2 regions of the Bradyrhizobium sp. USDA 336 genome follow, and region 1 is predicted to be linked to the other one. Evidence: predicted binding sites of a transcription regulator. Region 1 holds the regulator's gene; the other holds the start of a gene.
What was found. The regulator LexA, encoded in region 1, represses DNA repair genes until DNA is damaged. The targets are predictions, from matches to a motif close to TGTTCNNNNTGTGTTCNG.
Positions count from the first base shown of each region.

Region 2: the regulator LexA is predicted to act here: its motif matches at 11,778-11,795, upstream of def (peptide deformylase).

Region 1 covers NZ_JBIYDC010000002.1:1,408,373-1,424,285, forward strand. The annotation lists gene gltX (glutamate--tRNA ligase) at 1-1,328, opposite strand, end outside; gene ABIA45_RS07550 (glutamine--tRNA ligase/YqeY domain fusion protein) at 1,484-3,160, shown strand; gene ABIA45_RS07555 (nuclear transport factor 2 family protein) at 3,178-3,564, shown strand; partial or broken gene ABIA45_RS07560 (DUF2171 domain-containing protein) at 3,723-3,842, shown strand; gene ABIA45_RS07565 (ComEC/Rec2 family competence protein) at 3,938-6,217, shown strand; gene ABIA45_RS07570 (GAF domain-containing protein) at 6,224-7,165, opposite strand; gene ABIA45_RS07575 (hypothetical protein) at 7,383-7,817, opposite strand; gene lexA (transcriptional repressor LexA) at 8,207-8,908, opposite strand; gene glp (gephyrin-like molybdotransferase Glp) at 9,085-10,293, opposite strand; gene ABIA45_RS07590 (hypothetical protein) at 10,512-10,715, opposite strand; gene ABIA45_RS07595 (HAD family hydrolase) at 10,874-11,497, opposite strand; gene ABIA45_RS07600 (alpha-hydroxy acid oxidase) at 11,524-12,657, opposite strand; gene ABIA45_RS07605 (S41 family peptidase) at 12,960-14,294, shown strand; gene ABIA45_RS07610 (EAL domain-containing protein) at 14,376-15,913, opposite strand, start outside.
Region 2 covers NZ_JBIYDC010000002.1:4,983,823-4,999,735, reverse strand. The annotation lists gene ABIA45_RS24490 (TIGR02281 family clan AA aspartic protease) at 1-23, shown strand, start outside; gene ABIA45_RS24485 (phosphomannomutase/phosphoglucomutase) at 218-1,717, shown strand; gene ABIA45_RS24480 (Lrp/AsnC family transcriptional regulator) at 1,885-2,394, opposite strand; gene ABIA45_RS24475 (sugar kinase) at 2,492-3,409, opposite strand; gene nudC (NAD(+) diphosphatase) at 3,421-4,362, opposite strand; gene ABIA45_RS24465 (HIT domain-containing protein) at 4,373-4,792, opposite strand; RNA gene ffs (signal recognition particle sRNA small type) at 4,992-5,088, shown strand; gene ABIA45_RS24455 (DNA polymerase III subunit gamma/tau) at 5,183-7,018, shown strand; gene ABIA45_RS24450 (YbaB/EbfC family nucleoid-associated protein) at 7,045-7,365, shown strand; gene recR (recombination mediator RecR) at 7,367-7,969, shown strand; gene ABIA45_RS24440 (hypothetical protein) at 7,997-8,431, shown strand; gene ABIA45_RS24435 (AmpG family muropeptide MFS transporter) at 8,555-9,916, opposite strand; gene ABIA45_RS24430 (GIY-YIG nuclease family protein) at 10,099-10,401, opposite strand; partial or broken gene ABIA45_RS24425 (DNA recombination protein RmuC) at 10,547-11,747, opposite strand; gene def (peptide deformylase) at 11,917-12,444, shown strand; gene fmt (methionyl-tRNA formyltransferase) at 12,582-13,505, shown strand; gene truA (tRNA pseudouridine(38-40) synthase TruA) at 13,625-14,362, shown strand; gene dapE (succinyl-diaminopimelate desuccinylase) at 14,536-15,702, opposite strand; gene ABIA45_RS24400 (DUF805 domain-containing protein) at 15,699-15,913, opposite strand, start outside.

The DNA of each region.
Region 1 (15,913 bases):
GCCGCCCGAAGCGGCTGGGCGACCGCGCCGAGCTTGAGACTATTTTCCTCGGCAAAGGCGCGCAGCGCGGCCTCGGTGGTGGCGCCGCTCCACGTCTCGACTTTCTCCAGCGCGGAATGTAGCTGGCCGATCAGCTTGCGGTTCTCGGGCGTCAGCAGCGCCTGCGCCTTGGGATCCGGTGCCAGCGGCCGGTCGGCGAAGATGAAATGGGCGCCGTCGATCAGCTCGATCAAGGTCTTGGCGCGCTCCTTGAGGGCCGGCATGGCCTTGAGCAGCTGCGCGCGCGTGGTGTCGTTTAACTTGGCCTTGATCTCGTCGCGGCTCGGCACGATGTGGTCGAGCACGTCCTCGAACATCTTCACGAGCGATTGATCGTCGGCGTGGCGGATGTAGTGGCCGTTGAGGTTTTCCAGCTTGGCGAAATCGAAGCGGGCGGCGGCGCGGCCGACGCTGCCGAGATCGAACGCTTCGATCATCTCCTCGGTCGAGAAGATCTCCTGGTCGCCGTGGCTCCAGCCGAGCCGGACGAGGTAGTTGCGCAGCGCAGCCGGCAGGTACCCCATCGCGCGATAGGCATCGACGCCGAGCGCGCCATGCCGCTTGGACAATTTCGAGCCGTCCGGGCCGTGGATCAGCGGGATATGGGACATGCTGGGCAGCGCCCAGCCCATCGCATCGTAGATCTGCTTCTGGCGCGCGGCGTTGATCAGGTGGTCGTCGCCGCGGATCACATGGGTGACGCCCATGTCGTGGTCGTCGACCACCACGGCGAGCATGTAAGTCGGGTTGCCGTCGCCGCGCAGCAGGACGAGATCGTCGAGGTTCTCGTTCTGCCAGACCACGCGGCCCTGCACCTGGTCCTCGATCACGGTCTCGCCGGTCTGCGGCGCGCGCAGGCGGATGGTGGGCTTGACGTCGCTCGGAGCCGTCGCCGGGTCGCGGTCGCGCCACATGCCGTCATAGAGGCGGGTGCGCCCCTCGCTGCGCGCCTTCTCGCGCATGGCGGCAAGCTCCTCGGCGGTGGCGTAGCAGCGATAGGCCTTGCCGTCGGCCAGCAGCTGCTCGGCGACCTCGCGGTGCCGGGCGGCGCGGGCGAACTGGTAGATGACCTCGCCGTCCCAGCCGAGCTCGAGCCACTTCAACCCGTCGAGGATGGCGCCGATCGCCGCCTCCGTGGAGCGTTCCCGGTCGGTGTCCTCGATCCGCAGCAGCATCTTGCCGCCGTGCTTCTTGGCATAGAGCCAGTTGAACAGCGCCGTGCGGGCGCCCCCGATATGGAGGAAGCCGGTCGGCGAGGGAGCGAAGCGCGTGACGGCGGAATCGGACATTCTTGGCAGGGCCTATGCATTGGAGGCGGTGGTGTATAGCAGGAACGGGACATAACTAAAGGGCGACTGCGGACCCGGCAGGCCTTGCTTATGCTCTTGGCGCGGCCACGCGAATTTGGCAGAAGGACCGCTGATTTCCCTACAGGATTTTCGTAATGACAGAACCGGTGGCAGCTGAGGTTGGGCGCGATTTCATTCGTGACATCATCCAGGCCGACCTCGATCAGGGCAAATATAAGGAGATCGTGACCCGGTTCCCGCCGGAGCCCAACGGCTACTTGCATATCGGCCACGCCAAGTCGATCGCACTCAACTTCGGCGTCGCCCAGGAGTTTCCCGGCCGCTGCCACCTGCGCTTCGACGACACCAATCCGGTCAAGGAAGAGCAGGAATATATCGATTCCATCCAGGCCGACGTGCGCTGGCTCGGCTTCGACTGGGGCAAGAACTTGTTCTTCGCCTCGGACTATTTCGACCGCCTGTACGAATGGGCGGAGCAGCTGATCCGCGACGGCCTCGCTTATGTCGACGACCAGACCCAGGAGGAGATCCGCCTCTCGCGCGGCACGTTGACCGAGCCCGGCAAGAATTCGCCGTTCCGCGAACGCTCCGTGGAGGAGAACCTCGACCTGTTCCGCCGCATGAAGGCGGGCGAATTCCCCAACGGCGCGCGCGTGCTGCGGGCCAAGATCGACATGGCCGCGGGCAACATCAATCTGCGCGACCCCGTGCTGTACCGCATCCTGCATGCGCACCATCCGCGCACCGGCAACGCATGGTGCATCTATCCGAGCTACGACTATGCCCACGGCCAGTCGGATGCCATCGAAGGCATCACGCATTCGATCTGCACGCTGGAGTTCGAGGACCACCGGCCGCTCTACGACTGGTTCATCGAGAAGCTGCCGGTGCCGTCCAAACCGCACCAGTACGAATTCGCGCGGCTGAACCTGACCTACACGCTATTGTCCAAGCGGGTGCTGACGCAGCTCGTCCGCGACGGCCATGTCGCGGGCTGGGACGATCCGCGCATGCCGACCATGGCGGGCATGCGCCGGCGCGGCGTGCCGCCGGCCGCGCTGCGCGAGTTCGTCAAGCGCATCGGCGTCGCCAAGGCCAACAGCGTCGTCGATGTCGGCATGCTGGAGTTCTGCATCCGCGAGGAGCTGAACCGCACGGCGCAGCGGCGCATGGCGGTCTTGAAGCCGCTCAAGGTGGTGATCGAGAATTATCCGGAAGGGCAGACCGAGGAGCTCGAGGCGATCAATCATCCCGACGATCCCTCGGCAGGCACGCGGAAGATCACGTTCGGCCGCGAGCTCTATATCGAACAGGACGACTTCATGGAGAACCCGCCGAAGAAGTTCTTCCGCCTGTCGCCTGGCAACGAGGTGCGGCTGCGCTATGCCTATTTCGTCAAGTGCACCGGCGTGATCAAGAACGACAAGGGTGAGGTGGTGGAGCTGCGCTGCACCTATGATCCCGCGACCAAGGGCGGCAATGCGCCGGACGGCCGCAAGGTCAAGGCGACCATGCACTGGCTGCCGGCAGCGGCCTCCAAGTCGGCGGAGATCCGCATCTACAACCCGCTGTTCGCTAATCCGAGCCCGGATGCCTCAAACTTCGCGGCCGATCTTAACCCGAACTCGCTGGAGATCCTCGCCGATGCGCGGGTCGAGGCATCCGTTGCGGAGAGCAATTCGACCGAGCCGATGCAGTTCGAGCGTCAGGGCTATTTCGTGCGCGACAAGGACTCGACGCCCGGCAAGCCGGTGTTCTCGCGCACCATCGGCCTGCGCGACACGTTCGCGAAGGAAGTCGCCAAGGGTTGAGAAGGGCTGAGCAGGACATGAGCAGCGAAGCCGACGCCATCGTTTCCGCCATCATCGCGAAATGGTGCGCCGGCTTCGCGACGCTCGATGCAGCCGCGCTGTCGTCGCTCTATGCGAGGAACGCGTTCTTCTTCGGTTCGAACCCGAAGCTCTATCGCGGCCGAGATGGCGTCGCCGACTATTTCAACGGCCTGCCGCGCTGGGGGAGGCCGAGCGCGACCTTCTCCGACGTGCACGCCGCGCAGGCCGGCCCTGATCTGATCAACATGGCCGCGACCATCACGTTCGATCTCGCGGGCGAGCGGGATGATCTCGTCGTCAAGATGAGCTGGGTCATCATCCGCGAGGACGGCGACTGGAAGATCGTCAATCACCACGCCTCGTCGCAGGCGCCGCTGATCTGAGCAGGACTCTCTTCACCAGTTTGTCATTCCGGGATGGCCCGAAGGGCCAGGCCCGGAATCCATAACCCCAGTTCGTGGTTATGGATTCCGGGCTCGCGCCAAGTGGCGCGCCCCGGAATGACGGAAGGATACGAACCGGAGTTCTCTCCGAGGGTTGAGGTGACTCCAAAGGGCACCATCATTTCATCGACAAGGGCGTTGTTGCCGATGTCGAAGGACACAAGGTGAGGCTGTCTGCCAAGGCGGACGTCGCCGTGACGATGAAAGAGGAAAAGTAAGCCGGTCCACGCCTGTTCCTGATCTGTACCGCTATTCGCGCAGCCGCACGGTCCGGTAGCCTCTGCAGCCGTCGCGTATCGTAAGGTGCAGGGGAATGGCGGAGCCGGGCCGGCCAGGACGGTCCCAGGGAGTTGCCGGGACGTGGCCGGTCGGCCGCGCCGCCCCGGCCGGCGGCTTGGCGCCAGCGGGCCTCGGCATCTGGCCGGCGATCGTCGACACGCTGCGCCAATGGGCGCGGGCCGAGGCCGGGCCTGGCCGGTTGTTGCCGTGGGTGCCGGTCGCCTTCGGCGGCGGCATCGCGCTTTATTTCGCCGCCGATCATGAGCCGGTGCTGTGGGTGGTTGCCGCCACAGCCATCGCGCTGATGCTCGGCGCGTTGCTGCTGCGGCGAAGTCGGCTGTTTGCGCCTGCTATCATGCTCGCGGCGGTCGCGGCTGGTTTTGCCGTGGCGACCTGGAAGACCGCGCGTATCGCGCACACCGTTTTGGCAAAACCGCTCTATTCGGTGTCGCTGTCGGGCTTCGTGGAAGCGCGCGACATCCGCGAGCGCACCGATCGCTTCGTGCTGCGCGTCAGCGCGATAGAGGCGCAGCGCAGCGACGTCAAGCTCGAGCGCGTCCGCCTCTCGGTGCGCAAGGGCACGGCGCCGGAGGTCGGCAGCTTCGTGCAATTGAAGGCGCGGCTGATGCCGCCGATCTCACCGGTGCGCCCCGGCAGCTACGATTTCTCGCGCGACATGTTCTTCCAGGGCATCGGCGCCTCCGGCTTCGTGATGGGCGCGATCACGGCGTCCTCGCCGCCGGATGGCGGCGGCCTGCGGCTGCGCTATGCCGCCTTCATGCAGGGCCTGCGCGACGCGATCGATGCGCGCATCCGCGCAACGCTCGAAGGCGACAACCGCGCGATTGCGACGGCGCTGCTCACGGGGCGGCGCGATGCGATCACCGCGCCCGTGAACGATGCCATGTTCGTCTCGGGACTCGGCCATGTGCTGTCGATCTCCGGCTATCACATGGCGGTCGTCGCCGGCGTCGTCTTCTTCGCGGTGCGCGCGCTGCTGGCCTTGATCCCGGGGCTGGCGGCCGGCTTTGCCATCAAGAAGTGGTCGGCGGCGGCGGCGCTGGTCGCGGCCGCGTTTTACCTTCTGCTGTCGGGCGCGGAGGTCGCGACGCAAAGATCTTTCTTCATGACGGCGGTGGTGCTGATCGCCGTGATGGTCGACCGCCGCGCCATCACCTTCCGCACGCTGGCGGTGGCGGCGCTGATCGTGCTCGCGGTCGCGCCGGAGGCGTTGGTGCATCCGAGCTTCCAGATGTCGTTTGCGGCAACGCTCGGGCTGGTGGCGCTGGTGCAGATCGGCATGCCGAACCTGCTCGCCTCGCCCGATCATCCCGCAACGGCGCGGATCGCGTTGTGGGGCGGCCGCGAGATCGCGATGCTGTTCCTGGCCTCGCTGATCGCGGGGCTCGCGACCACGCCATACGCCGCCTTCCACTTCCATCGCGTGACGCCATACGGCGTGCTCGCCAATCTCGGCGCCATGCCGGTGGTCTCGGCGCTGGTGATGCCGGCCGGGCTGTTGGGGCTGCTCGCGGCGCCCTTCGGGCTCGACGGCGTGTTCTGGTGGTTGATGGGGATCGGCATCGAGTGGATGGTCCTGGTCGCGCGCTGGGTGGCGGCCCTGCCGGGCGCCGTTGGCCGCATTCCCGCCTTCGGGATCGCGCCGCTGATCGCGGCGAGCCTCGGGCTCATCGTGATGGGCCTGTTGCGCACGCCCTTGCGCTGGTCCGGCGCCCTGGTGCTGCTGGCAGCGATCCTCTGGGGACTGTCGGTACGGCAGCCGGATATCCTGATTGCCGGGGACGGCGCGAGCGTCGCGGTCCGGGGCGGGGATGGGCGCTTGCAGGTGATCCGCGCCAGCAAGGACAGCTTCCTGCTGAAGGAGTGGTTGGCTGCCGATGCCGATCCGCGCGATGCCGGTAACGCCTCGATGGCGAGCGGGGTGTCGTGTGACGAGTCCGGCTGCGTGGCGCCGCTCGCGGACGGACGACTGATCGCGTTGGCGACGCGCATCGACGCGCTGGCCGATGATTGCAGCCGCGCCGCGCTGGTGGTGACGGCGCGGCCCGCGCCGTCCGATTGCGCGGCGATGGTGGTCGATCGGGCGCGTCTTGCCAGTCAGGGCGCACTGGCTCTGACGCGAAGCGGAGAGGGTTTTTCGGTGCAGGCGGTGAGAGCGAGAGGGGCAAGCCGTCCCTGGCTGCCTGCCGGCGCCGGCGAGGGGGATTTCGACGGCAGCCTGGTGCCGAAGGCGGCCGTGCCCCGCAGCCGGGACGCAACGCCATCGGAGGCCGACTTGCAGGCCGACGATTGACGCGGATCACAAATACCAGGCCAGCACGGCGTCAAGCCTTCCGTTGCCGATGACCGGCAGGGCCACCATTCGGCTCAGCCCGGCTGCGCAGGCTTCGGAGCCGGCTATCGAGCCGTCACGGGTGAGATCGTCGTTGAGCGCGGGCATGCCGGCGGCCCAGGCGCCGCCGATGCTGCCTTCGCCCCTGGCGATGGACTGCGCCGCATAGCGTGCGGCGAGGTCGGTCTGTGCGCTGCAATCGCCGGCGCGAAAGACCAGCGCCGAACGGTCCTCGTTCGGGACCCAGATCTCGAAGCGTCGTGCAATCGGCGTTGCCTGCGCGGACAGGAATGTCAGAACCCAGGTCTGGTCGGTACCGGTTCCGTAGGGCACGCCGACGCCGAGATTGATCCCGACCTTGGCGGCGTCCTCCCAGCGCAAGAAGCTCTTGGCGTCGTGCAAGTCCTTGATGATCAGTGGCAGGCCCGCCTTCCAGGTGCGTCCGGGCAGGCCGAAGCCGCGCGGAAATCTGGTGTGGCGGGAGTTGAATTCGAACATGTCCGCGGTGCCGTAATAGCCATCGACGAGCCCCATCTCATGCGAGAGATCAGGATCGTTGTGCCAGAGTTCGATCGCGCCGACGTGCGCCTCGTCGTCGCCGCAGAACAGCACCAGCACGGCTTGCAGGAATTCGCCCGCGAACACCGGCACCGCCACGCCGCAGGTGAGGCCGGCCGCAGCGGCCTGATCGGTCCGCTTGAAATAGGAGTTGGCGAATTTCGTGAGGATGACGGGGTGGCCACAGGCCCAGGCCTTGCCTGGAAGTCCCTCGTCATATCCGAAGTGCAGCTCTTCGCTGACGGCCTTGAACGCGGACAGCCCTTCGTCGTAGAGGCCGCCGCCGAATTCCAGCCGCATGCGCGTCCGGTCGGGTACCCAGAGTTCAACGACGCGAATGAAGGTCTTCATCGAGTCTGTCCGCCGCCTCAAGCCACTGCAGCATCGGTCATTTGGCTGCGGAGCGAACGTTCAAAATTCAGGCAGGACGGCCCAAACTTCATGCGGCGACGAGGCGCGGCGGCGGGCTCGCCGATCGAATGTCCTGAAACAAAAACCCACCGGGCTCGCCGGCCTCGGCCGGCGACGGCAATTTCAATCCCGGGCTCGGCCTTTCGGCCGAAGGGCGTCAGCCGATCGGCAGGCGCGTGATCGTGGGCCGCGTGTCGGCGACGGTCTGCGGCTTGTGCTCGCGCTCGGGGGCCGGCTGCGTCACCGGCAATTGCAGCACGGTCGCGCGCTGGCCTTCGACGAGCTGCGTCACCAGCACATATTTGCCGTCGGGAAATTCGATCGCGTCATGATGGCGATCGGGAATGTGCGGGTCGATCTTGCCGAACTTGCCGACGCGAGAGTTCACGGTGCGCGTCCAGATCCAGCGGTTGTCGTAGCGGACGTCGTCGGCGAAAGCGAGCTCCGTTCCCGGCAGCAGACAGACCGCGACGGAGGGATCGGCTTCAGAAGCGAAGCCGCGCGTCGAGGTGCCGCGGAAGGTTGTCGTGACGATCGTCTCGCCGACTACGGCGGGGCGCGTCGCGACGGCATGCAGGCTGTAGTCACACATCGGGTGCTCCTCATGCTGGGATAGCGACCCGCGTCTCTTTCGAGGCGCAGGCCTCTATCAGAGTGGAAGCATACAACGCTCTGCTCGGTTATGGGCAAATCTGCGGCTCGCGTTCGCAGCACGCGATCACATTATCTTTCCCGGATTCGATAGGAACAAACCTCGCGTCCTTGCATTTGGCCGCAGCTATCAGCACTGCCGGCACAACTCTACCGGCGAAGCAGAGAGAGATTGCTGCGCGCCTGCACGGGCGAATGTCGCGCGGGAAGATAGACCGGACAGCCGGCGCAGAACCAGACAAACCGTCCCGCCGGAGCGGACAAGTATCCGCTCCGATCCTGGATCGCCGATGCCGATCGAAGCGCGCGCGGCGCTTGAGACTTCCGGTATCAGTACTTCCGATAAAGCCCGATCAGCTTACCCTGGATCTTCACGCGGTTCGGCGGAAGAATGCGGACCTCGTAGGCGGCATTGGCGGGCTCGAGCGCGATCGAGGCGCCGCGGCGGCGGAAGCGCTTGAGCGTGGCCTCCTCGTCGTCGATCAATGCCACCACGATGTCGCCGGTATTTGCGGTCTCGTTGCGCTGGATCAGCGCCATGTCGCCGTCGAGGATGCCGGCCTCGACCATCGAATCGCCGCGCACTTCGAGCGCGTAATGCTCGCCCGAGCCGAGCATGTCCGGCGGCACGCTGATGGTGTGGCTGCGGGTCTGCAGTGCCTCGATCGGCGTGCCGGCGGCGATGCGGCCCATCACGGGCACCGCGACGGGGCGCTCGCCCTCGTCCGCGGGCGGGCTGGAGCTCGCGCGCACCTTGCCGAGATTGCCCTCGATGACGCTCGGGGTGAAGCCGCGGCGATTGCCGGCGGCGGCCTGGAGCTCGGGCAGCTTGATCACCTCGATGGCACGGGCACGGTTGGGCAGGCGGCGAATGAAGCCGCGCTCCTCGAGCGCAGTGATCAGGCGATGGATGCCTGACTTCGAGCGCAGGTCGAGCGCATCCTTCATCTCGTCGAAGGACGGCGGCACGCCGCTTTCCTTCAGACGCTCGCTGATGAACCGCAGAAGCTCGTATTGTTTGCGCGTCAACATCTCGACCAAAGTCCCCCGGTTGATGTCGTTCGATTCCGAGACGATGAAGTCGGCAATAAGCCGCTACATCCTCGAAACAAATCATGAACGGACACTATATGTTCGATATGTGTTCCGCAACTGCTTAATTTATGGTGAACGCGGCCAAACTCGCGGAATGCGTGTGGCTGGGTGGCTCAGACGGGCAGCCGGAGCACCTCGCAAGGCGTCCCTGCCTCGGCCTTCGGCGCGAACGGTGCACGCACGAGAAGTACCTGTGCCGCAGCGAGATTCGCAAGCAGGGAGGAGTCCTGATGGCTGACGGGAAGGGCGACGCGCGTGCCGTCGTCGCGCACCTCCAGCCGCGCACGCAGATAATCCTCGCGCTGGTCGTTGGCGGCGAGATCGCGGCCCAGCACGGCGCGCTCGCGCTGATGATGAATCGCTGAACGGCCCGACAGGGCGCGAATCAAGGGCACCATGAACAGGAAGGCGCACACGTAGGACGACACGGGATTGCCGGGCAGGCCGATCACGCGCATCGCGCCTAGTCGACCGTGCATCATCGGCTTGCCGGGCCGGATCGCGATCTTCCAGAACGCCATCGCGATGCCTTCGCCCTTGAGCGCCTGCTGGACCAGGTCGTGGTCGCCGACCGACGCACCGCCGGTCGTGATCAGGATGTCGGCGCCGCTCTCGCGCGCGCTGCGGATGCCGGCGGACGTCGCCTCCAGCGTATCGGCGGCAATTCCGAGGTCGATGGTCTCGGCGCCCTCGCTGCGGGCGAGCGCATGCAGGGCATAGCCGTTGGAATAGACGATCTGGCCGCGACCAGGCGTGGTGCCCGGCATCACGAGCTCGTCGCCGGTGGCGAGAACGGCAACCCTCGGGCGGCGGATGACGGCGAGATGCGGATGATTCATTCCGGCGGCAAGGGCGAGATCGCGCTCGGTGAGACGGATTCCCTTGCGCAGCAGCACGTCGCCTTCGCGGAAGTCGACGCCTGCAGGGCGGATGTGCCGGCCGAAAATGGCGGCTTCCTTGATCGTGACATGTTTGCCGTCGGCAGCCGTGTCCTCCTGGATCACGACGGCATCGGCGCCGTCGGGAACGACGCCGCCGGTGAAGATCCGCACGGCTTCGCCGGGGCCGACGCTTCCCGCGAACGGCCGGCCCGCCGCGACCTCACCGACGACGGTCAACCTCGAATCGTATGCCGCGTCCGCCGTGCGCACGGCATAGCCGTCCATCGCCGACATTGCCTCCGGCGGCTGCGTGCGCCGTGCCGCGACATCGCGGGCGAGCACACGATGGTAGGCCTCGTCGAGGCAAACCATCTGTTCAGCCAGCGGCTCGACGCCGGCCAACACCGCGGCAAGCGCGTCAGAAACCGGCATCAGGGCCACGGGCGAACTCCTGCTGAGCACATCAGTCAATGGGCGGCGAGAGTTCTAGCCGAGTGCAGGCGTGAGGCAAAGCAGCACGCGGGATGATTTATCCTGCGTGATCGCGGGTGGAGGAGGTCGGCTCAACTCCGCCGCGGCATGATGCGGAAGGCGAGACAGACCGGAACGAGGATTGCCATGGCAAGGACGAGAATGACGAGCGCCACGGCCAGCATCGGTCAACGCTCCGTCGGATCGCCTGGACTGAAATCCGCGACGTCGGGCGCCTTGGGACCCTGATCTTTGTCGGGCAGCGGATCGGCCTGGGATTTCAGGTCGGCGGCCTTGCTGATCAGCTTGGCGGAGAGGTCAGAATCCGAGGTGGTTCTAGCGAATTCGAGCAGGAGAGAGGCTTGCTTGGTGAGATAGGTCTTGCCCAGCACGTCGATCAGTCCAATGTAGAAGTCCCAACGGACTCATGAGTCCGAAAGGTGGTATTCCGTTCCCGGAACTCTGTATAAAAATGCACAAAGTGATCAGGTTCCACAATTTCAGCAGTTTTTGTTCCGGGAAGTGATCGCGTTTCGGGCTTTCCCGCGGCTCAGATCCCCAGTGCTTTCAATGCGCTCCCGACATCACGCGGCGAGGTGACATGCACGGCGGTCAACCCGCGCGCCCGCGCTCCCTCGATGTTCTCGGCGAGGTCGTCGAAGAACACGATGCGCTCGGCCGGCACGCCGATCGCCGCCACGACATGGTCGAAGGCCTCGGCATCCGGTTTGCGCAGGCCGATGCTGGAGGACAGATACAGCTCGCGGAAATGGCCGAGCAGACCGGCATATTCCTTCGAGAAATAGTCGACGTGCGGCCGGTTGGTGTTGGAGAAGGCATAGAGCGGCATCTGCTTCGCCGCCCGCGGCAGCAGCTCGGCGATATCAGGCATCTCGCCGGCGAAGATCGCGTTCCAGCCTTCCAGGAATTGCGCATCCGAGATGCCGATCCCGAGCGAGGACCGCAGCGAGGCGAAATAGTCCGCATCGCTGATCTTGCCCATCTCGTGCAACCGGTAGGCCTCGTCGCGCACATAGCGCGCGATGATGGCCTCGGGCTGGCAGCCGGCATGTCCCGCCCAGCAGGCGATCGCCTTGGAGAAGTCGATGTCGAGCACAACGCGCCCGAGGTCGAACAGCAGCGCATCCGCGCTGCCGGGAGAGAGCGATGTCATTGCGTCCTTCACTTCAGTATGGCGCGTCAGTAACGATAGGGCTCGTGATCGAACAGCGGGAACGCGCTGAACACGCTGGGCGCGTTGGTGGCGGTCGCCGGATGCAGGCAGGATTTATCGATCTCGGCGAATGAGGTGGCGCCCAGGAGGCCGAGGCAGCGCAGCACCTCGTCTTCGAGCAGCTCCAGCATCCGTGCGACGCCGGCTTCGCCGGCTGCCGCCAGCGCCCAGCATTGCAGCCGGCCGATGCCGACGAGGTCGGCGCCCGCCGCGATCGCCTTGACGATGTCGGTGCCGCGGCAAAAGCCGCCGTCGACCATGATCCTGGCGCGGCCCTTCACGGCGTCGACGATCTCCGGCAGCACGTGCATGGCGCCGCGGCCGTGGTCGAGCTGGCGTCCGCCATGGTTGGAGACGTAGATCCACTCGACGCCGTGATCGAGCGCGATCTGCGCATCCTCGGCCGTGGCGATACCCTTGAGGATCAGCGGAATTTTGAACGTATCCTTGATCATCTTCACGGTCCGCCACTCCAGGCCCTTCTGGAAATCGCCGCCGGTGGCGCGCAGGCGGCTCTCGCGAACGTAGCGCTTGGCGATGTCACGTTCACGACGGCTGTAATGGGCGGTGTCGACGGTCAGGCAGAAGGCGGCATAGGCGTTCTTCTCGGCCCGGCTGACGACATCGGCGACGAAGGCATCGTCGCCGCGGACATAGAGCTGATAGAGACGCAGTGCATCGGGGGCAGCCTCGGCGGTCGTCTCGAGGCCGGGCTCGGACACCGAGCTCAGCATGTGCGCGGCGCCGAACCTGCCTGCAGCGCGCGCGACGCTCGCCGCGCCATCCGGATCGAAGATCTCGAGTGCGCCGACGGGAGCCAGCACCACCGGCAGACGCAGCTTGCGGCCGAACTGCTCGACGCTGCCATCGATCCTGCGCACGTCGCGCAGCACGCGCGGGCGGAAGGCGATCTCGTCGAGCGCCATGCGATTGCGCCGCATCGTGGTCTCGGTCTCGGCGGCGCCGACGATGTAGTCCCAGGCATTCTGGTTGAGGTTGGCGCGCGCCTTCCGGATGAACTCGTGCAGGTTCTGGAACGGCTCGTCGCTGGCGCCGAGCTCGACGTTCCGTTCCGGCCGGATGCGGGGCGCTTCATTCATTGTTGTCCTCCCGAGAATTTGAAGTCTTGTCGCCATCGCCTATCGCGTCCGGCCCTCCAAAACCATCCTAAAATCGCATAGCTGCGAGGCGTGAGCGGCTCGGACCGGCGTCGTGTTGCTTCGAAACAGTTTCGGAACGTTGCCAAAAGTTTAGGCCAAGGCGAAGAGATTTCTTCGGTGTACCCGCCAGCGCGGCATCCCGGCCTTGAAGAAACCAGAATGGTATTGTGAGAGATGGACTGGATCGCCATTTGCATGGCGTTTCCCAGCCTCAAGAGAAACGCCAAGCAAAAGGCACCTTCATGCGGAAAACCCTGCTGTTCCCCCTGGGCGCGCTCACGGGAGCGTGCCTGACCCTTCTGGTAGCCAGCCCGCAGGGCGGCGTATGGGCAGCGCGGGCGGCAGTGAGTGCGAATGATGCTTATTCCCAGCTCAATCTGTTCGGCGCGGTGTTCGAGCGGGTCAAGGCCAGCTATGTCGAGAAGCCGGACAATGCCAAGCTGATCGAGGGGGCGATCACCGGCATGGTGACCTCGCTCGACCCGCATTCGCGCTACATGAACGCCAAGGCCTGGACCGAGATGCAGGAGACCACCTCCGGCGAGTTCGGCGGGCTCGGCATCGAGGTCACGATGGAGGATGGCCTCGTCAAGGTCGTCTCGCCGATCGACGACACGCCGGCTTCGAAGGCCGGCATCATGTCCGGCGACCTCATCGGCAAGATCGACGGCGAGGCCGTGCAGGGCATGACGCTCGAGCAGGCGGTCAACAAGATGAAGGGACCGGTCGACACCAAGACCAAGCTGACCATCATCCGCAAGGGCGCGGATGCGCCGCTCGAGGTTGCGATCACGCGCGAGATCATCCATGTGCGTCCGGTGCGCTTCCGCGTCGAGAACGGCGACATCGGCTATATCCGCATCACCTCGTTCAACGAGCAGACCGCCGACGGCCTGAAGAAGGCGATCGCCTCGGTCTCCAAGCAGGTCCCGCCGGAGAAGCTCGCCGGCTATGTGGTTGATCTGCGCAACAATCCGGGCGGCCTGCTCGACCAGGCCGTGTCGGTGTCGAGCGCCTTCCTGCAGCGCGGCGAGGTCGTTTCGACCCGCGGCCGCAGTCCGGAAGAAACCCAGCGCTTCACCGCCCATGGCGGCGACCTCACCAAAGGCAAGCCGATCGTGGTGCTGATCAACGGCGGCTCGGCCTCGGCCTCGGAGATCGTTGCCGGTGCACTGCACGACCACAAGCGCGCGACGTTGATCGGCACGCGATCGTTCGGCAAGGGCTCGGTGCAGACCATCATTCCGCTCGGCTCCGGCAATGGCGCGCTGGCGCTGACCACGGCACGCTACTACACGCCGTCGGGCCGCTCGATCCAGGCCCAAGGCATCGCGCCCGACATCGAGATCCTCCAGGACGTGCCGCCCGAGCTGAAGGGGCGGATGGACACCATGGCGGAATCCCAGATGCGCGGGCATCTGTCGGCCGACGGCACCGAGCAGACCGGATCGCAGTCCTACGTTCCGCCGGAAGAGAAGGACGATAAGGCTCTGCACGCAGCCTACGACTTCCTCCGCGGCGTTACGGCAAATGCGATCGCCGCCAAGCCTGCGACGAAGGCCGCAGTGCCGAACTAGATCTTACGACGTTTCGGATCATGTTTCGCCCGGGAGCGGAGGACCGCTTCCGGGCGATTTGGTTTGCAGCGCCGTTTCGGCCTAACCGACCTCGCGGCGGCGGCTCTCGCGGCTTTCGCGCCGGGCGAGCCGGCTGCGGTGCAGCGCGAACAGCTCCAGCATCTTGTCGGCGGGTTTGGCGGCGCTGAACAGATAGCCCTGCATCTCGGAGCATCCGAGCGTGCGCAGCAGACGCTGCTGCTCCTCGGTCTCGACGCCTTCGGCCGTCGTGGTCATGCGACGGGCGGGCGCCAGGTTGACGACGGCTTGAACGATGCTGGCGGAGCCGTCGGGACGGGCGATGTCCTCGACGAAGCAGCGGTCGATCTTGATCTTGTCGAACGGGAAGCGGTGCAGATAGCTCAGCGACGAGTAGCCGGTGCCGAAATCGTCGAGCGCGATGCGCACGCCGATGGCGCGGAGCTGGTGCAGGATGGCAAGCGCGGCATCGTCGTCGCGGATCAGGACCGCCTCGGTGATCTCGAGCTCGAGCCGGCTCGCCGGCAGGTTCGACGCGGCGAGCGCCGCCATGATCTTCAGCGCCAGCGTGCCGCTCTTGAACTGCACCGGCGAGACGTTGACGGCGAGGCGGATGTCGTCGGGCCAGCTTGCCGCGTCCCGGCACGCGGTCGCCAGCACCCATTCGCCGATCTCGTTGATCAGGCCGGTGTCTTCGGCGATCGGGATGAAATCCGCCGGCGAGACCCAGCCGCGCTCGGGATGGCGCCAGCGCACCAACGCCTCGCAGCCGGTGATGCGGTCGTCCTTCAGGCCGAGGCAGGGCTGGTAATACACCTCGAGCCCGCCTTCGCGGCCGCCTTGCGCGATGGCGTGGCGCAGGTCGCCCTCGAGGTCGCGGCGTTCGCGGACCTTGGCGTCCATGGCCGGCTCGAAGAAGCGGTAGGTGTGGCGTCCGGCGGACTTGGCCGCGTACATTGCCATGTCCGCATTCTTCAGGATCTGGTCGAGCGCCGTGCCGTGTTCCGGCGCGAGCGCGATGCCGATGCTGGCGTCGCTGGTGAGATGATGGCCCATGCAGTCGACCGGCGTGCGGATGGTTTCGAAGACACGCGCGACGAGCTCGTTGACCTGATCCAACGACGTCACCGCGCCTTGCACGATGGCGAATTCGTCGCCGCCGAGGCGCGCCACGAAGTCTGCCGGGCCGGCACAGCGGCGGAGGTTCGTCGCGATCGATTTCAACAGCTCGTCGCCGACGAGATGGCCGAGCGCGTCGTTGACGCCCTTGAACTCGTCGATGTCGATGTAATGCACCGCGGTCTGCTCGCCGTGGCGGGCCGCAGCCAGCTCCTGCCGCAGATGCTCGTGAAACATGGCGCGGTTGGGCAGGTCCGTCAGCGCGTCGTAGTGGGCGAGGTGGGTGATGCGCTCCTCGATGCGCCGGCGCTCCGTGATGTCCTCATGGGTCGCCACCCAGCCGCCATCCGCGAGCGGCTCGTTGAGGATGTGGATCGAACGGCCGTCGGCGGTATCGACCACCATGGAGTTGCGGAGATGGATGTCCTTCAGGACGCGCGCGACGTAGGCATCGACGTCGCCGGTAAACGAGCCGGTCGTTT
Region 2 (15,913 bases), 3.6 Mb from region 1:
GGCAGATGGTGCTGGAGCAGTAGAGGCGCTGCCCGCGACCGCGCAGTCGCCAATTTCAAGTAGATGATATCCTTGCTCCGGCCGCCCTCCCGGTAACGTTTCTTCGTTACCAAACTGCCGCAATTATCGGCCATAAGCCTTCATTCCCGCCTTTCGCTGCGGTTTGGCATTCGCTAAGCCTGCAGCAACTCCCGCCCCCTTTCACGAGACAGACTCAATGTTCCCGAAGCCGAAATCCGTATTGTTGCCCAACACCTACGCCTTCGAATCCGAGCCGATGGTGAAGCCGACCGGCTTTCGCGAATACGACGCGCGCTGGTTGTTCCAGAAGGAAATCAACCTGATGGGTGTGCAGGCGCTCGGCATGGGGCTCGGCGCGCTGATCGCCGAGCTCGGCGTCCGCCAGGAGATCGTCACCGGCCACGATTTCCGCGGCTACTCGGCCTCGATCAAATACGCGCTGATCTCCGGCCTGATGGCGGCGGGCTGCAAGGTGCACGACATCGGCCTTGCGGTGACGCCGATGGCCTATTTCGCGCAGTTCGATCTCGACGTGCCCGCCGTTGCGATGGTCACGGCCTCACACAACGACAATGGCTGGACCGGCGTGAAGATGGGCGCCAACCGCCCGCTGACCTTCGGCCCCGACGAGATGACGCGTCTGAAGGAGATCGTTCTGAACGCGGAATTCAAGAACAAGGCGGGCGGCTCCTACCAGTTCCACGAGAATTATCCGGCGCGCTACATCGCCGACCTCACTTCTCGTCCGAAGCTTAAGCGCAAGCTCAAGGTGGTCGCGGCCTGCGGCAACGGTACTGCCGGCGCGTTCGCGCCGCAGGTGCTGGAAGCGATCGGCTGCGAGGTGATCCCGCTCGACACCGAGCTCGACCACACCTTCCCGAAATACAATCCGAACCCGGAAGACATGGAGATGCTGCACGCGATCCGCGACGCGGTGTTGCAGCACAAGGCCGATGTCGGCCTTGGTTTCGACGGTGACGGCGATCGCTGCGGCGTGGTCGACAACACCGGCGAGGAGATCTTTGCCGACAAGGTCGGCGTGATGCTGGCGCGCGACATGTCGGCGATCCACAAGGACGCGCAGTTCATTGTCGACGTGAAATCGACCGGCCTGTTCATCACCGATCCCGTGCTGCAGAAGCAGGGCGCGAAGACTGCCTATTGGAAGACCGGTCATTCTTACATGAAGCGCCGCACCAACGAGACCGGCGCGCTCGCGGGCTTCGAAAAGTCCGGCCACTTCTTCTTCAACAAGCCCTATGGCCGCGGCTATGACGACGGCCTGGTCTCGGCGCTCGCGATCTGCGACATGCTCGACCGCGCGCCCGGCAAGTCGATGGCCGATTTGAAGAACGCGCTGCCGAAGACCTGGTCGTCGCCGACCATGTCGCCGCATTGCGCCGACGAGACCAAATACGGCGTCATCGACAAGGTGGTGAAGCACTTCGAAGGCCTGCAGGCCAAGGGCGCGAAGATCGGCGGCCAGGCGATCCGCGACCTCGTCACTGTCAACGGCGTCCGCGTCACGGTCGAGGACGGCAGCTGGGGCCTGGTGCGCGCCTCCTCCAACAAGCCCGAGCTCGTCGTCGTGGTCGAGAGCCCGGTCTCGGAGCAGCGCATGCACGACATGTTCGAGATGGTGAACAGCGTGCTGCGCACGCATCCCGAAGTCGGCGAGTACAATCAGAAGATCTGATTGGTGACTGCCGCTGCGATGGCGGTGCGCTCCCTCGCCCCGTTCTTGCGGGGAGAGGGTTGGGGTGAGGGGCTTCTCTCCGCGGATTCGAATGTCGCGAGACCTGTACCCCCTCACCCGGATTGCTTCGCAATCCGACCTCTCCCCGCAAACGGGGAGAGGTGAACCTACGCCGCCACCACCGCCGGGATCGGCAGCGCCGTCACCGACTTGATCTTCTCCATCGCGAAGCGCGAGGTGACGTTCTTCAGCGGGACGGCGCTGATCAGCTTCTTGTAGAACACGTCATAGGCCTGCATGTCCGCGACCACGACGCGCAGCATGTAGTCGACGTCGCCGGCCATGCGATAGAACTCCATCACCTCGGGCATGGCACTGACGGCCTCCGCGAATCGCTTCAGCCAGGCATCCGAATGGTCGGAGCTCTCGACCGACACGAACACGGAGATGCCGAGCCCGATTTTGTTCTGGTCGACGAGGGCGACGCGCTTGATGATCACGCCGTCGGCCTCCAGGCGCTGGATGCGCTTCCAGCAGGGGGTCGAGGACAGGCCAACCCGGTCGCCGATCTCGGCGACGGAAAGGGAGGCGTCTTCCTGGAGGACCATCAGGATCTTGCGGTCGATGGCGTCGAGGCGGCGGCTGGTCTCGGGAATTTGGACGGCGACATCAGTCATTTGAAGAACTTTGTTTCATTTCAGGGGCAGATTTCCCAGATATAGAGAAAATCTTTCCACAGCAAGCCCATAATCTCGGCGCTTCCATGGAATCGCTCTACGGACGATCGCGCAAAAACCTTTCAACTTCAACGCGTTGCGGGGCGGCCAAGCCGCCGCCATGGCGGGTGCATTTCAGCGCTGCGGCGGCCGTGGCGAATCGCATCGCTTCCCGCAACCCCTTGCCCTCGGCGAGGCCGAGCGCGAACGCGCCATGGAAGACGTCGCCGGCGCCGAGCGTATCGACCGCTTCGACCGGAAAGGCAGGTGTTTCCTCCAGCGCGCCCGCCTGGTTCAGCCAAATCGCGCCGTGCGGGCCCCTTGTGGCCGCGAGGAGGGCGGGCGTCAGCTCCGCCAGGCGCTTCAAGGCCGCGCTGTCGTCAGCGATGCCGGCCGTCTCCTGCAGCTGGGCGCTGGCGAACAGCAGATGCGAGGCGGCCGTGAGCAGGCCGTCCTGCAGCGCCATCGCGCGGTCGACGCCGACGATAACGGGAATGCCGCGCCGGCGTGCCTCGGCGCAAAGCGAGGTCGCGAACGCCGCGCAGCGGCTTTCGACGAGCACCGCCTGACAATCGGTCAGCAAGGCGTCGGCCTCGGGTAGCCTCACGGTCCACAGCGCGGGATCGCGATAGATGGTGAGCGTCCGCTCGCCGGAGGGCTCGATCATGATCGCCGAGACCGGCGTGCTCAGGCCCGGCATGCGCACGATGTGCGTGCTATCGACGCCCTCCTGCGCCATCTGCGCGAGGATGAAAGCGCTCGACGTCTCCCGCGCATCACCCATCGGCCCCGCGAACGCGACGCGGCCGCCGAGCCGCGCCATCGCGATGGCAGCGTTGAGCGCGTTGCCCCCGCACACTTCGGCGAGATGGCTGGCGTTCGCCTTGCTGCCGCGTTCGGGCAAGGTCTCGACGCGCAGGATGAGGTCGCGCACCGGCATGCCGATGCAGAGGATGCGCGGCGCGGCGCCGGTCATCGTCGTTCGACTCAGCTGCTCTTGTCGTGCACCCAGCGGCCGAGCAGATGATGGGCGATGGCGAAGGGATGCGGGCCGGCGAGCCCGTCCGGATGCGTCCGCGTCAGCATCTTGGCGGCCTCGTCGCGCGTGAACCAGCGCGCGTCTTCCAGCTCCATCCGATCGACGACGATGTCCTCGTTCAGCGCCTGCGCGCTGCAGCCGATCATCAGCGACGACGGATAGGGCCAGGGCTGGGTCATGTAATATTGCACGTCGGTGCAGCGGATCCCGGACTCTTCAAAGATTTCTCGGCGCACCGCGTCCTCGATGGTCTCGGCCGCCTCGACGAAGCCGGCGAGGCAGGAATACATCCCTGCCGGAAACTGCTTCTGGCGTCCGAGCAGGCACTTGTCGCCGGACGCCACCAGCATGATCACGACCGGATCGGTGCGCGGAAAATGCTCGGCCTTGCAACTCGGGCAGTCGCGCTTCCAGCCGCCTTCCTTCATGCTGGTGCGTACGCCGCAATTGGCGCAATAGCCGTGGCGCTGATGCCAGCCCACCATCGACTTTGCCATGGCGACGGCCGAGAGCTCCTCGGGCGGGATCGCGCCCTGCATCGCCATGCCGCGCAGCTCGGTCACGGTATAATCCTCGCGGCCGACCAGCTTCTCGGCGGCGGCCTGCGACAGGCCCATGCCGAACACGGCCGCACCGTCGCGAAGCCCGAGGAACACCGTGCCGGGATTGGCACCGCATTTCAGCGCCTCGTCGATTCCGAGCAGCGCCCGCACCTTGTCGCCCTCGCGCTTCACCAGCAGCGAGTCGCGATAGACCACATAGGCGCGCGAGGACGGCTTCTGCTCCAGCGCGAACAGCTTTTCGTCGTCGCGGCGCAGATGCGCGGCGCGGTCGAGGACGTTGGTGACGAAGGCCGGCTGCCCCAGCGGAAACGCGTTGAATGCTGACATTATTGTTCTTTCAACCCAACCAGATCTTGCGGCGAAGCGCGCTGATGAAATTCTGAACCTCCGCGGCGTCATGCGCCAGCGGCGGCATCACGCCCCACACCGGCCGCGGCCAGGCCGCGTCACTGGTGCGGCGCGCGATGATGTGGACGTGCAGCTGCGGCACGAGGTTGCCGAGCGCGGCGATGTTGAGCTTGTCGCATTTGGTGATCTCCTTCAGCGCGCGCGAGACGCGGGAGATCTCCGTCATCAGCTGCGCCTGCTGCACCTCGTCGAGATCGATGATCTCGACCGTATCGGCGCGTCGCGGCACCAGCAGCAGCCAGGGATAATGCGCGTCCTTGATGACCAGCACCTTCGACAGCGGCAGGTCGCCGATATCGATAGTGTCCTCTTTCAGGCGGGAGTGCAGCGACCAGGCGGGTTCGGGCATGAAGGCTTCTCTGGATTGATTCTTACCGTCGCAGAGACCACGCCCCCAGACAACATCCGTATGCGCCATGGTCCTTATGCGCCGGACCCGGTGGGGCACGCCGAATGAGGGCGAATTCGGCGCTGGAAGTCCCAAGCGCCGTCGGAACAGCCCCAGACCCCGCTTGCTTTCCGCTCCCTTTGGCCCCAAATAGGGACCGGGAGATTGGCGGTGGACGAGCCACTCGCCAACCGGGTCAGGTCCGGAAGGAAGCAGCCCTAACGAGGTCCGGATCGGGTCGCTCGTCAGTCTCCTACCTGTTTTCGAGCGAACCAGCGCCGGCGGCACCAGCCGCCAGCGCGCTCCTTTCCGCAAAAGCCGGCCAAGAGACATTTCATTGCGGATCGACCGATGACCGACGCTGGCGCCCCTCCCGATCCCGATAGCGCCGGCCAGGCCGGCAATGCGCCCTACCGGGTGCTGGCGCGCAAATACCGCCCATCTTCGTTCGATGATCTGATCGGCCAGGAGGCCGTGGTCCGCACCGTCTCCAATGCGTTCGAGACCGGCCGCATTCCGCAGGCCTGGATTCTCACCGGCGTCCGCGGTGTCGGCAAGACCACCACCGCGCGCATTCTCGCCCGCGCACTCAACTACGAGATGCCGGATGGATCGGTGAAAGGGCCGACCATCCACATGCCGACCCTGGGCGTGCATTGCCAGGCGATCATGGAAAGCCGGCACATGGACGTGCTGGAGATGGACGCGGCCTCGCATACCGGCGTCGACGACGTCCGCCAGATCAATGACAGCGTGCGCTATGCCCCGGCCAGCGCCCGCTACAAGGTCTACATCATCGACGAAGTCCACATGCTCTCGACGGCGGCGTTCAACGCCTTCCTGAAGACGCTGGAGGAGCCGCCGGAGCACGCCAAGTTCGTGTTCGCGACGACCGAGATCCGCAAGGTTCCGGTCACCGTGCTGTCGCGCTGCCAGCGCTTCGACCTGCGCCGCGTCGAGGCCGACGTGCTGATGAAGCACCTCGCCAGCATCGCGGCCAAGGAAAACGTCGAGATCGAGCCGGAGGCGCTCGGCATCATTGCGCGCGCCGCGGAGGGCTCGGTACGCGATTCGCTGTCGCTGCTCGATCAGGCCATTGCGCATGCGGCGGGGCAGGTGAAGGCCGATGCCGTCAGGCAGATGCTGGGCCTTGCCGACCGCACCCGCGTCATCGACCTGTTCGAGTCGCTGGCGCGCGGCGACATCGCGTCCGCCTTCAAGGAGTTCCGCGACCAATACGATGTCGGCGCCGATCCCATCGTCGTGCTCTCGGACCTCGCCGAGTTCGTCAATTTCGTCACCCGTGTGAAGGTTATCCCGGCGACCGCCGACAACGTCGCCTATGGCGAGACCGAGCGCGTGCGTGCCAAGGAGTTCGCCTCCAAGATCTCGATGCGCGTGCTGTCGCGGATGTGGCAGATGCTGCTTAAGGGCATCGCCGAGGTGCAGGCCGCAACGCGTCCCGCAGCCGCGGCCGAAATGGTTCTGGTGCGCATCGCCTATGTCGCCGACCTGCCGACGCCCGACGAAGCGATCAGGATGCTGGAGCAGAACGGCGGCGGCTCGCCGGTCGTGAACGGCGGAAGTAGCGCGCGCAGCGGCGCGCCCGCCGCGCCGGTTGCCTCCGCAGCGCCGATGTCGGCTGCGCCCGTGCGGATGCCGACAGCCTCGGCTCCAGCGTTTGGCGGTGGCGCCCGGCCGCAGATGGCGGCGCCCGCGCCGGATACGCAAGGGGCGGCGCCCCAGCTGCGCATCGCGAGCTTCACCCAGCTGGTTGCGCTCGCAGGGCAGAAGCGCGACATCATGACAAAGAGCGCGCTCGAAGGCGACATGCGCCTCGTCCGTTTCGAGGAGGGGCGGCTGGAAGTCGCGCTCGAGCCCAACGCTTCCAAGACCATGATCTCGGAACTTGCGAAGAAGTTCGAGCTGTGGACCGGCCGCCGCTGGACCGTGATCGTCTCCAACGAGCAGGGCCAGCCGACTTTGCGTTCGGTGAACCAGGCGGCCAAGCAGGAGCATGCCCGTACCGCGGAAGCCGATCCGCGCGTGCAGGAGGTGCTGTCGCGTTTCCCCGGCGCCAAGGTCGTCGAGGTCCGCAGGCTTGCTCCCGAGACCCCGGAAACCGATATTAACGCCGACTATGGCAGCGACGATCCGCCCGACGGTTCCGACGGCGACGATCTCTGAACCATTCTTTCCAAGGACACGCACCCATGGCTGATTTTCTCGGCATGATGAAACAGGCGGCGCAGCTGCAATCCAAGATGCAGGAGATGCAGGACCAGCTCGCCAACGTCGAGGTCGAAGGCATTTCCGGCGGCGGTCTCGTCGCCGTGCGCATGACCGCGAAGATGGACGTCAAGGGCATCAAGATCGATCCTTCGCTGATGAAGGCCGAAGAGCGCGAGGTGCTGGAAGACCTGCTCGTCACCGCCTTCGCTGATGCGCGCCGCAAGGCCGAGACCGCCATGCAGGAGAAGATGCAGGCCCTCACCGGCGGGCTCGGCCTGCCGCCGGGGCTGTTCGGCCAATAAAATGGGCGCTGTTGCAGGTCCCGAGATCGAGCGGCTGGTCCAGCTGCTCGCGCGGCTGCCGGGCCTCGGTCCGCGCTCGGCGCGGCGCGCGGCGCTGCATCTGATCAAGAAGCGTGAAGCACTGATGATGCCGTTGTCGAGCGCCTTGCAGGTGGCGCTGGACAAGGTCCAGGTCTGCAAGACCTGCGGCAACATCGACACGCAAAATCCTTGCACCGTCTGCACCGATCCGAAGCGCGATCCGGCGATTATCGTCGTCGTCGCCGACGTCGCCGACCTCTGGGCGCTGGAGCGGGCCAATGCGACCCAGGGGCGCTATCATGTGCTCGGCGCGACATTGTCGCCGCTCGACGGCGTCGGCCCGCAGGATCTGACCATCGACGCGCTGGTGGCGCGCGCGCATGATTCGCAAGTGCACGAGATCATCCTGGCGCTGAATGCGACGGTGGACGGCCAGACCACGGCGCATTACATCACCGACCTGCTTCAGGACGCCAATGTGAAGGTGACGCGGCTCGCCCACGGGGTTCCCGTCGGCGGCGAGCTTGATTATCTCGATGAAGGTACGCTATCGGCTGCGATGCGGCAGCGCACCCTGTTCTAGCCATCCAGACTTCACGGAACGGACGACATGACGAAACTTTTCGCCACACGCTTCGCTTTGGTCGCGACGATGCTGATGCTGGTGACCCCGGCCATCTCCGCGCAGCAGCGTGACGAGGCGCCGCCGCCGTCCAAGCCCGGCAAGCCGATCAACACTGGCGACGTGCTCTCCGGCGAGCTGAACGCGATGAAGGTGCGCGACGCCAAGAACGGCAAGCGCGTCGCGACCTACCAGATCACGTCGGAACCGCGCCGCCTGCCGCCGCCGAACGGGCTGTGCAATCTCGAAACCGGCCCCGAGACGTTCCAGCTCGTCACCTCCAGCGAGGCGCAGGCCGCGCAGCTGAAATCCTTCGTCGGCAAGGAGATCTCCGTGAAGGTGGACGAGGTCGCCTGCGCCAGCGATCCCGGCCAGATGAGCGAGGCCGTGATCACGAAGTGGAGCCTGATCAAGAAGCAGTAGGGAGCTCCACTCCCTCGGTCGTCATTGCGAGGAGCCCTTGCGACGAAGCAATCCAGACTGCCTCAGCGGTGACAGTCTGGATTGCTTCGCTTCGCTCGCAATGACGAAAGAGAGAGGTGAGTCCTACACCCGCACCGGCCCCAGCGCCTCGAAATGCCCGCGCCTCTGCAAATACGCCAGCAGCATCAGGCTCGGGATGGCGACGAGGACGGAGATCGCGAAGAACATCGGCCAGCCCGTCGCTTTCGCCAGATAGCCTGCGCCCGACGACAAATAGGTCCGTCCTACTGCGGCGAGCGCCGTCAGCAGTGCATATTGGGTCGCCGTGTGCAGCGGGTTCTGGCACAGCGCCGAGAGATAGGCGACGAAGATCACGGTGCCGATGGCGTTGCAGAAATTGTCGGAGGTGATCGCGAGGGTCAGCGCCCATTCGTTGACGCCGACCAGCGCCAGCCACGAGAACGACAAATTGGACATCGCCTGCACGATGCCGCCGATCCACAGGCTGGTCGCGAGCGAATAGCGCCGGGCCACAAAGCCGCCGGCAAAGCCGCCGGCGAGGGTCGCGACGATGCCGACGCCCTTGACGATCACGGCATAGTCGTTCCGCGTGAAGCCGATATCGATGACGAACGGCACGGTCATGTTGCCGGAGAACGCGTCGGTGAACTTGAACAGCACGACAAAGGCGAGCACGACCCATGCTTCCTTGCGTCGCAGGAATTCCGAGAACGCGCCCAGCGCCGCATGGAACACCCGCGTGAGCGCGCCCTCGTCCTGCGTGGCGGCCTCTGCGCGCGCGGATTGTGCGGGCTCGGTGGCGGCGAGCGCAGTCACCGTGCCGATCAGCACCAGAGCCGCCATCACTACATAGCCCCACATCCAGGCGGCGCCACGAGGAACGATCGCCTCGAAGCCGGTGACGATGAACAGGGCGCCTGCGGTCGATACCAACATGCCGATGCGATACGCGGCGACATAGGCGGCCATGCCGGCGGCCTGCTCGCTTTCGGGCAGGCTCTCGACGCGGAAAGCATCGACCACAATGTCCTGCGTCGAGGACATCGTCGCGACCAGCAGCGCACCGAGCGCGACCAGTAGCGGCGAACGTGCCGGATCGGTCAGCGCCAACAGCAAAATCGCGCCGATCAGCAACAGCTGCGAAAACACCAGCCACCCGCGGCGACGTCCGAAGGACTGCGTGAACAACGGCACATGCAGCGCATCCACCAGCGGCGCCCACAGGAATTTGAGCGTGTATGGTGTTCCAACCAGTGCAAACAGCCCGATCGTTCCAAGATCGACCCCGGCTTCGGCCATCCACACCAGCAGCGTCGATCCCGACAGCGCCAGCGGCAGCCCCGAGGAGAAGCCGAGAAACAGCACGATCAGCACCCGCGGCTGCAGGTAAACGGCAAGGCTGTCGCGCCAGGAGGGCGAGGCGGCGGAAGTCGCGGCGGGGGAGGTCGCGTCGGGTGCGGTCATGGAGGGGGTGTTAGCAGATTCTGGGGGAAATGACTCTTGCGAGCTCAGTGGGGCGGATGCTCTCTCCACCCTCTCGGTGTCATCGTCCGCGAAGGCGGACGATCCAGTATTCCGCGGCGTCTCGGTTCAATCACAACTGCTGCGGCGTACTAGATACCCCGCCTTCGCGGGGTATGACCGCCTTACGGTGGTCCGGCTATGCCAGGATAGAGATCATCCCAGTTTGGGTTATGCTGCTCGATCAAGCGGACCTTCCAGGCCCTGTTCCACTTCTTCAGCCGCTTCTCCCGCCTGATCGCGTTCTCGGGATCATCGAACTGCTCGAAGTAGACCAGCCGAACGACATCATACTTTTCGGTGAAGCTTTCGATGACCTTCAACTTGTGCTGCGCCACTCGGCGGACGAGATCGTTCGTCACGCCGATATAGAGCGTGCAGCCAATTCGGCTGGCGAGAATGTAGACGTAGTAAAGGCGTGCACCCATGTGACCATCTCACCGCCCTTATCGTCCGCGCGCAATTGCGCAGGGGGGCGGACGATCCAGTAACCACCAGCGTCTCGGTTCGATCACAACCGCCGCGGCGTACGGGATGCCCCGCCTTCGCGGGGCATGACAGTGTGCCCCAATCTCACTCCCCCGCCTGGAGCTTGCGCGGAAACAGCTCTGCCGCTCCCGTCGCCACCAGGCGCGGTGCCTCCGGCGCATCGCTCTTGCTGAAATCGAGCTCCTCGATTCGCCCTGCGCGCTTCTCGATCTTGTCGGCGGAGATCAGCACCTGGCGGACGTCCTCGTTCACGTCGGCAAAATGCTTTTGCAGCTTGAGCACGCGGTCGCGCAGGCGTCCCAAATCGTCGCCGAGCTTGATCACCTCGGTGCGGATCTGATCGGCGGCATCGCGCATGCGCGCGTCCTTCATGATCTGCTGCATCACCTGGATCGCGAGCATCAACAGCGACGGCGATACCAGCACGACGCGGGCGCGATAGGCCTTCTGGATCACGTCGTCGAAGCCGTCGTGGATCTCGGCGTAGACCGATTCCGACGGCACGAACATCAGCGCCATCTCCTGGGTCTCGCCGGCGACGAGATATTTTTCGGCGATGTCGCTGACATGCTTCATCACGTCGCTGCGCAGCCGCTGCGTGGCGACGCGTCGCTCCTCGTCGGTGCGGGCATCGTGCAGCGCCGTCATCGCCTCCAGCGGAAACTTCGCGTCGATGCAGAGCGGGCGTTGGTCCGGCAGGAACACGACGCAGTCCGGCCGTTTTCCGGTCGAGAGCGTGAACTGGAAACTCGTAGGAGCCCTTGGGCAGACCGTCCTGGACGATCGCCTCCATCCGCGCCTGGCCGAAGGCGCCGCGCGACTGCTTGTTGGCGAGCACGTCGCGCAGAGTGGTCACCTGCGTGGTGAGGTCGGTGAGGTTCTTGTGCGCGTTGTCGATGATGCCGAGCCGTTCATGCAGCGCGCGCAGGCTCTCCATGGTGTTGCGGGTCGAATGTTCCATGGACTGGCCGACCCGATGCGTCACCGAATCAAGCCGCTCGTTGACCGCCCGCGCCATCTCGGCCTGGCGTCCCGCGAGCGCCTGGGTCATGGCGTCAACCCGCCCCGAGGCCTCGCTCTGGGCGCGCAGCACCTGGGCGAGGCGCTCCTCGAGCTCGTCGGCCCGGATCGCGTTCGCCATGGCGAGTTCCGCGCCACGCCGCCCCGAGCGCGCGATCACGACCGCAATCACAACCAGCAGGATGAGGACGAGCGCACCGAAGCCGATCAGCGCATCGACGATGCGCACCGGCCAGTCGCCCAGCATGACAATGATCTCGTTCATGCCGCCTTGTAGCCGATTCGCTGCACTCTCGCGAACGAAGAGGGAACATTCTGGGTTAACCGGCCCTTAATTTTCATGGTTAATGAAAGGTGAAGTTTTATGGTTAGCGAGGGGTTAACGGGTTCCGGGCCGCATTGACCGCATCCGGCGCGCGGCTTAAATCGCGGCCATGGCCCTCAGAGAAATCATCATCCTGCCCGACAAGCAGCTGCGCCTGGTCTCCAAGCCGATCGAGAAGGTCACGGCGGAGATCCGCAAGCTTGCCGACGACATGTTCGAGACCATGTACGACGCGCCCGGCATTGGGCTCGCGGCGATCCAGGTCGCGCAGCCGCTGCGCCTGATCACCATGGACCTCGCCAAGCGCGACGAGAACGGCGAGACCAAGCACGCGCCGCGCGTCTTCATCAATCCTGAGATTATCGCCTCGTCCGAGGAACTCTCGGTCTACGAGGAAGGCTGCCTCTCGATCCCGGAATATTACGAGGAGGTCGAGCGGCCCGCGAAGGTGCGCGTGCGCTTCACCGATCTCGACGGCAAGGTGCATGAGGAAGATGCCGAAGGCCTCTACGCCACCTGCATCCAGCACGAGATCGACCATCTCAACGGCGTGCTGTTCGTCGACTATCTGTCCAAGCTCAAGCGCGACCGCGTCATGAAGAAGTTCGAGAAAGCCGCCAAGCGCGCGGCGGAGTAGGCCTCGGCTCTCTCAGGTCGTCATGGCCGGGCTTGACCCGGCCATCCACGCCTTGCTTGCTTTGTCGCCAAGACCGTGGATGCCCGGGACACGCCCGGGCATGACGGAGAACCAGAACTCTCACCGAACGCAGCTACATGCCCCTCCGCCTCATCTTCATGGGCACGCCCGATTTCTCCGTGCCGACGCTGCTCGAGCTGGTCGCTCATGGCCACGAGATCGCGGCGGTCTACACCCGCGCGCCGAAGCCGGGCGGGCGGCGCGGCCTGCAATTGCAGCCGACGCCGGTCGAGGAAGCCGCGCGAAAGCTGGGTATCCCCGTGCTGACGCCGAAGACGCTGAAGACCGAGCAGGCGCTGGCGGAGTTCCGCGCCTTTGAGGCTGATGCGGCCGTCGTCGTCGCCTACGGCATGATCCTGCCGCAGGCGATCCTCGATGCGCCAAAACTCGGCTGCTACAATCTGCACGCCTCGCTGTTGCCGCGCTGGCGCGGCGCCGCGCCGATCAACCGCGCAATCATGGCTGATGATGCCGAGAGCGGCGTGATGGTGATGAAGATGGATGTCGGCTTAGATACCGGCGACGTCGCCATGGCCGAGCGCATCGCGATCACCGACAACATGACCGCGCTCGACCTGCACGATCGCCTGTCCCCGTTGGGGGCCGACCTGATGGTGCGCGCGATGGCCGCGCTCGAACGCGGCGGGCTCCAGCTCAAGGCGCAGAGCGAGGACGGGGTCACCTATGCCGCCAAGATCGAGAAGGCCGAGGCGCGGATCGACTGGACCAAGCCGGCGCGCGCGGTGCTGCGCCACGTCCATGGCCTCTCGCCCTTCCCCGGCGCCTGGAGCGAGCTTGACGATGCCCGCGTCAAAATCCTGCGTTGCGAGTTGGCGCAAGGCTCCGGCGCGCCTGGCGACGTGCTCGACGATCAGCTTACCGTCGCCTGCGGCGACGGCGCCATCCGCATCATCGAGCTGCAGCGCGAGGGCAAGGCCCGCATGCAGGCCGCGGACTTCCTGCGCGGCGTGCCGTTAAAGGCGGGATCCAAATTCACCTGACACTGTCATACCCCGCGAAGGCGGGGTATCCAGTACGCCGAGGCTTCTCGGTCAATCGGATAAGCTGCGGAGTGCAGGATTGCCCGCCTTCGCGGGCAATGACGACGAAACTGGACACGATGCCCCGCTACAAGCTCACCATCGAATATGACGGCGCGCCGTTCTTCGGCTGGCAGGTGCAGGACACGCTGCCGTCGGTGCAGGGCGCGCTCGAGGCGGCCGTGAAGGCGATGACCGGGGCGGATCTGCGCGTGCACGGTGCCGGCCGCACCGATGCCGGCGTGCATGCACGCGGCCAGGTCGCGCATGTCGACGTCGACAAGCAGTTTCCGCCGGGCCGTTTTCGCGACGGGCTCAACGCGCATCTGCGCCCGCATCCGATCGCGGTGCTCGAGGCCGAGATCGTGCCCGACGATTTCGAGGCGCGCTTCTCGGCGGTCAAGCGCCACTACCGCTATCGCATCGTCAACACCCGCGCCAATCTCGCGCTCGATGTCGGCCACGCCTGGCGCGTGCCGCGCAAGCTCGACACTGAGGCGATGCATGCGGCGGCGCAGCGCCTGCTCGGCAAGCACGATTTCACCACGTTCCGCGACACCGAGTGCCAGGCCAAGTCGCCGGAGAAGACGCTCGACCAGCTCGACGTGATCCGCGATGGTCGCGAGATCAACGTCATCACCTCGGCACGCTCGTTCCTGCACAGCCAGGTGCGCTCGATGGTGGGATCCCTGGTCTGGGTCGGCGAGGGCCGCTGGACCGCCGACGATCTCTCCGCCGCGCTCAAAGCCCGCAACCGCGCCGCCTGCGGCATCGTCGCCCCGCCCGAGGGCCTGTATTTGATGAAGGTGGATTATTAGGCGAGCGGCGCAGAGAGCGGGCATGCTCTCGCCAAACCTCGGTGTCATGCCCCGGCTTGACCGGGGCATCCAGTACGCCGCGGCCTCTCGGCTCAATCACTGCCGTCTCTGGAATACTGGATCGCCCGGTCAAGCCGGGCGATGACGGTCGTGTTTGTGGAGGCAACAGTGCCTCAAGCAAAATACCGCGCCAAGATCCCGCGATACACCTTCGTCAACCTCTCCAGATCCACCACCGGCACGCGCTCGTCCACCTGATGCATGGTCTGCCCGACCAGACCGAACTCGATCACGGGGCAATAGAAGGAGATGAATCGCGCATCCGACGTGCCGCCTGAGGTCGACAGCTCGGGCTTGCGCCCCGTCACCTCCTCGATCGCGGAGACCGCGAGATCGGTGAACGGCCCCGGCTTGGTCACGAACACGTTCGAGTTGGAGGGCTCCCACACGATGCGGGCCTTGATGCGGTTGCCGCAGGCTTTGGCGAGACGCGTCTCGACCAATTCACGCAAGCTCGCCTGGGTGTGGTTGTCGTTGTAGCGGATGTTGAATCTTGCGCGGGCCTCGCCGGGGATGACGTTGAAGGCCTTGTTGCCGACGTCGACCGAGACGAATTCGAGATTGGACGCCTGGAATTGCGCGCTGCCATGGTCGAGCGGCTCGTCGGAGATCGCGACGATCAGCCGCGAGATGTCCGGCACCGGATTGGAGGCGCGGTGCGGATAGGCGACGTGGCCCTGCACGCCGTCGACGACGAGCGTGCCGGATTGCGAGCCGCGCCGGCCGATCTTGATGGTGTCGCCGAGCGTCTCGACGTTGGAAGGCTCGCCGAGCACGCAGTGGTCGAATTTCTCGCCGCGCTCGGCGGCCCATTTGAGCAATTTGATGGTGCCGTTGATCGAGACGTCTTCCTCGTCGCCGGTGATCAGGAACGAGATCGAGCCCTTACCGTCGCTGCGCGGCTTGCCGCCGTTGGCGGCGAGATGCTCCAGCACCGCCGCGACCGAGCAGGCGATGCCGCCCTTCATATCGACCGCGCCGCGGCCATGCAGCACGCCCTCTTTCACCTCTCCGGAGAACGCCCCGACGCTCCAGGCGCTCTCGTCGCCGGGCGGCACCACATCGGTGTGGCCGGCAAAGGTGATGTGCGGACTTTCCGTGCCGATCCGCGCATAGAGATTGTCGACGTCGGCGGTGCCTTCCTCGCTGAAGGTCACGCGGTGACAGGTGAAACCGGCAGCGCCCAGGATTTTTTCGAGCACCCCGAGCGCGCCGGCATCGGCCGGAGTGACTGAAGGGCAACGGATCAGGTCGCGGGCAATGGAGAGAGCATCGGTCATGCGCCCCGCTTAACATGCATGCCGCCGGGTGGGCTAGCATGGAGCGGGACAATTTCGATCTCGCGGCCCTGGTCCCAGCGTCTCGCAGGCGGGGTCAGCGAGGAGTCGTTCTGGGCCAACGGATCCGGACCGAACCGATTGGGCCCCCGGGTGCCGCGCAGGAAGCCGGTCTCGACGAAGCCGGCTAGGGGTAGGACGAAACAGGCCAGCG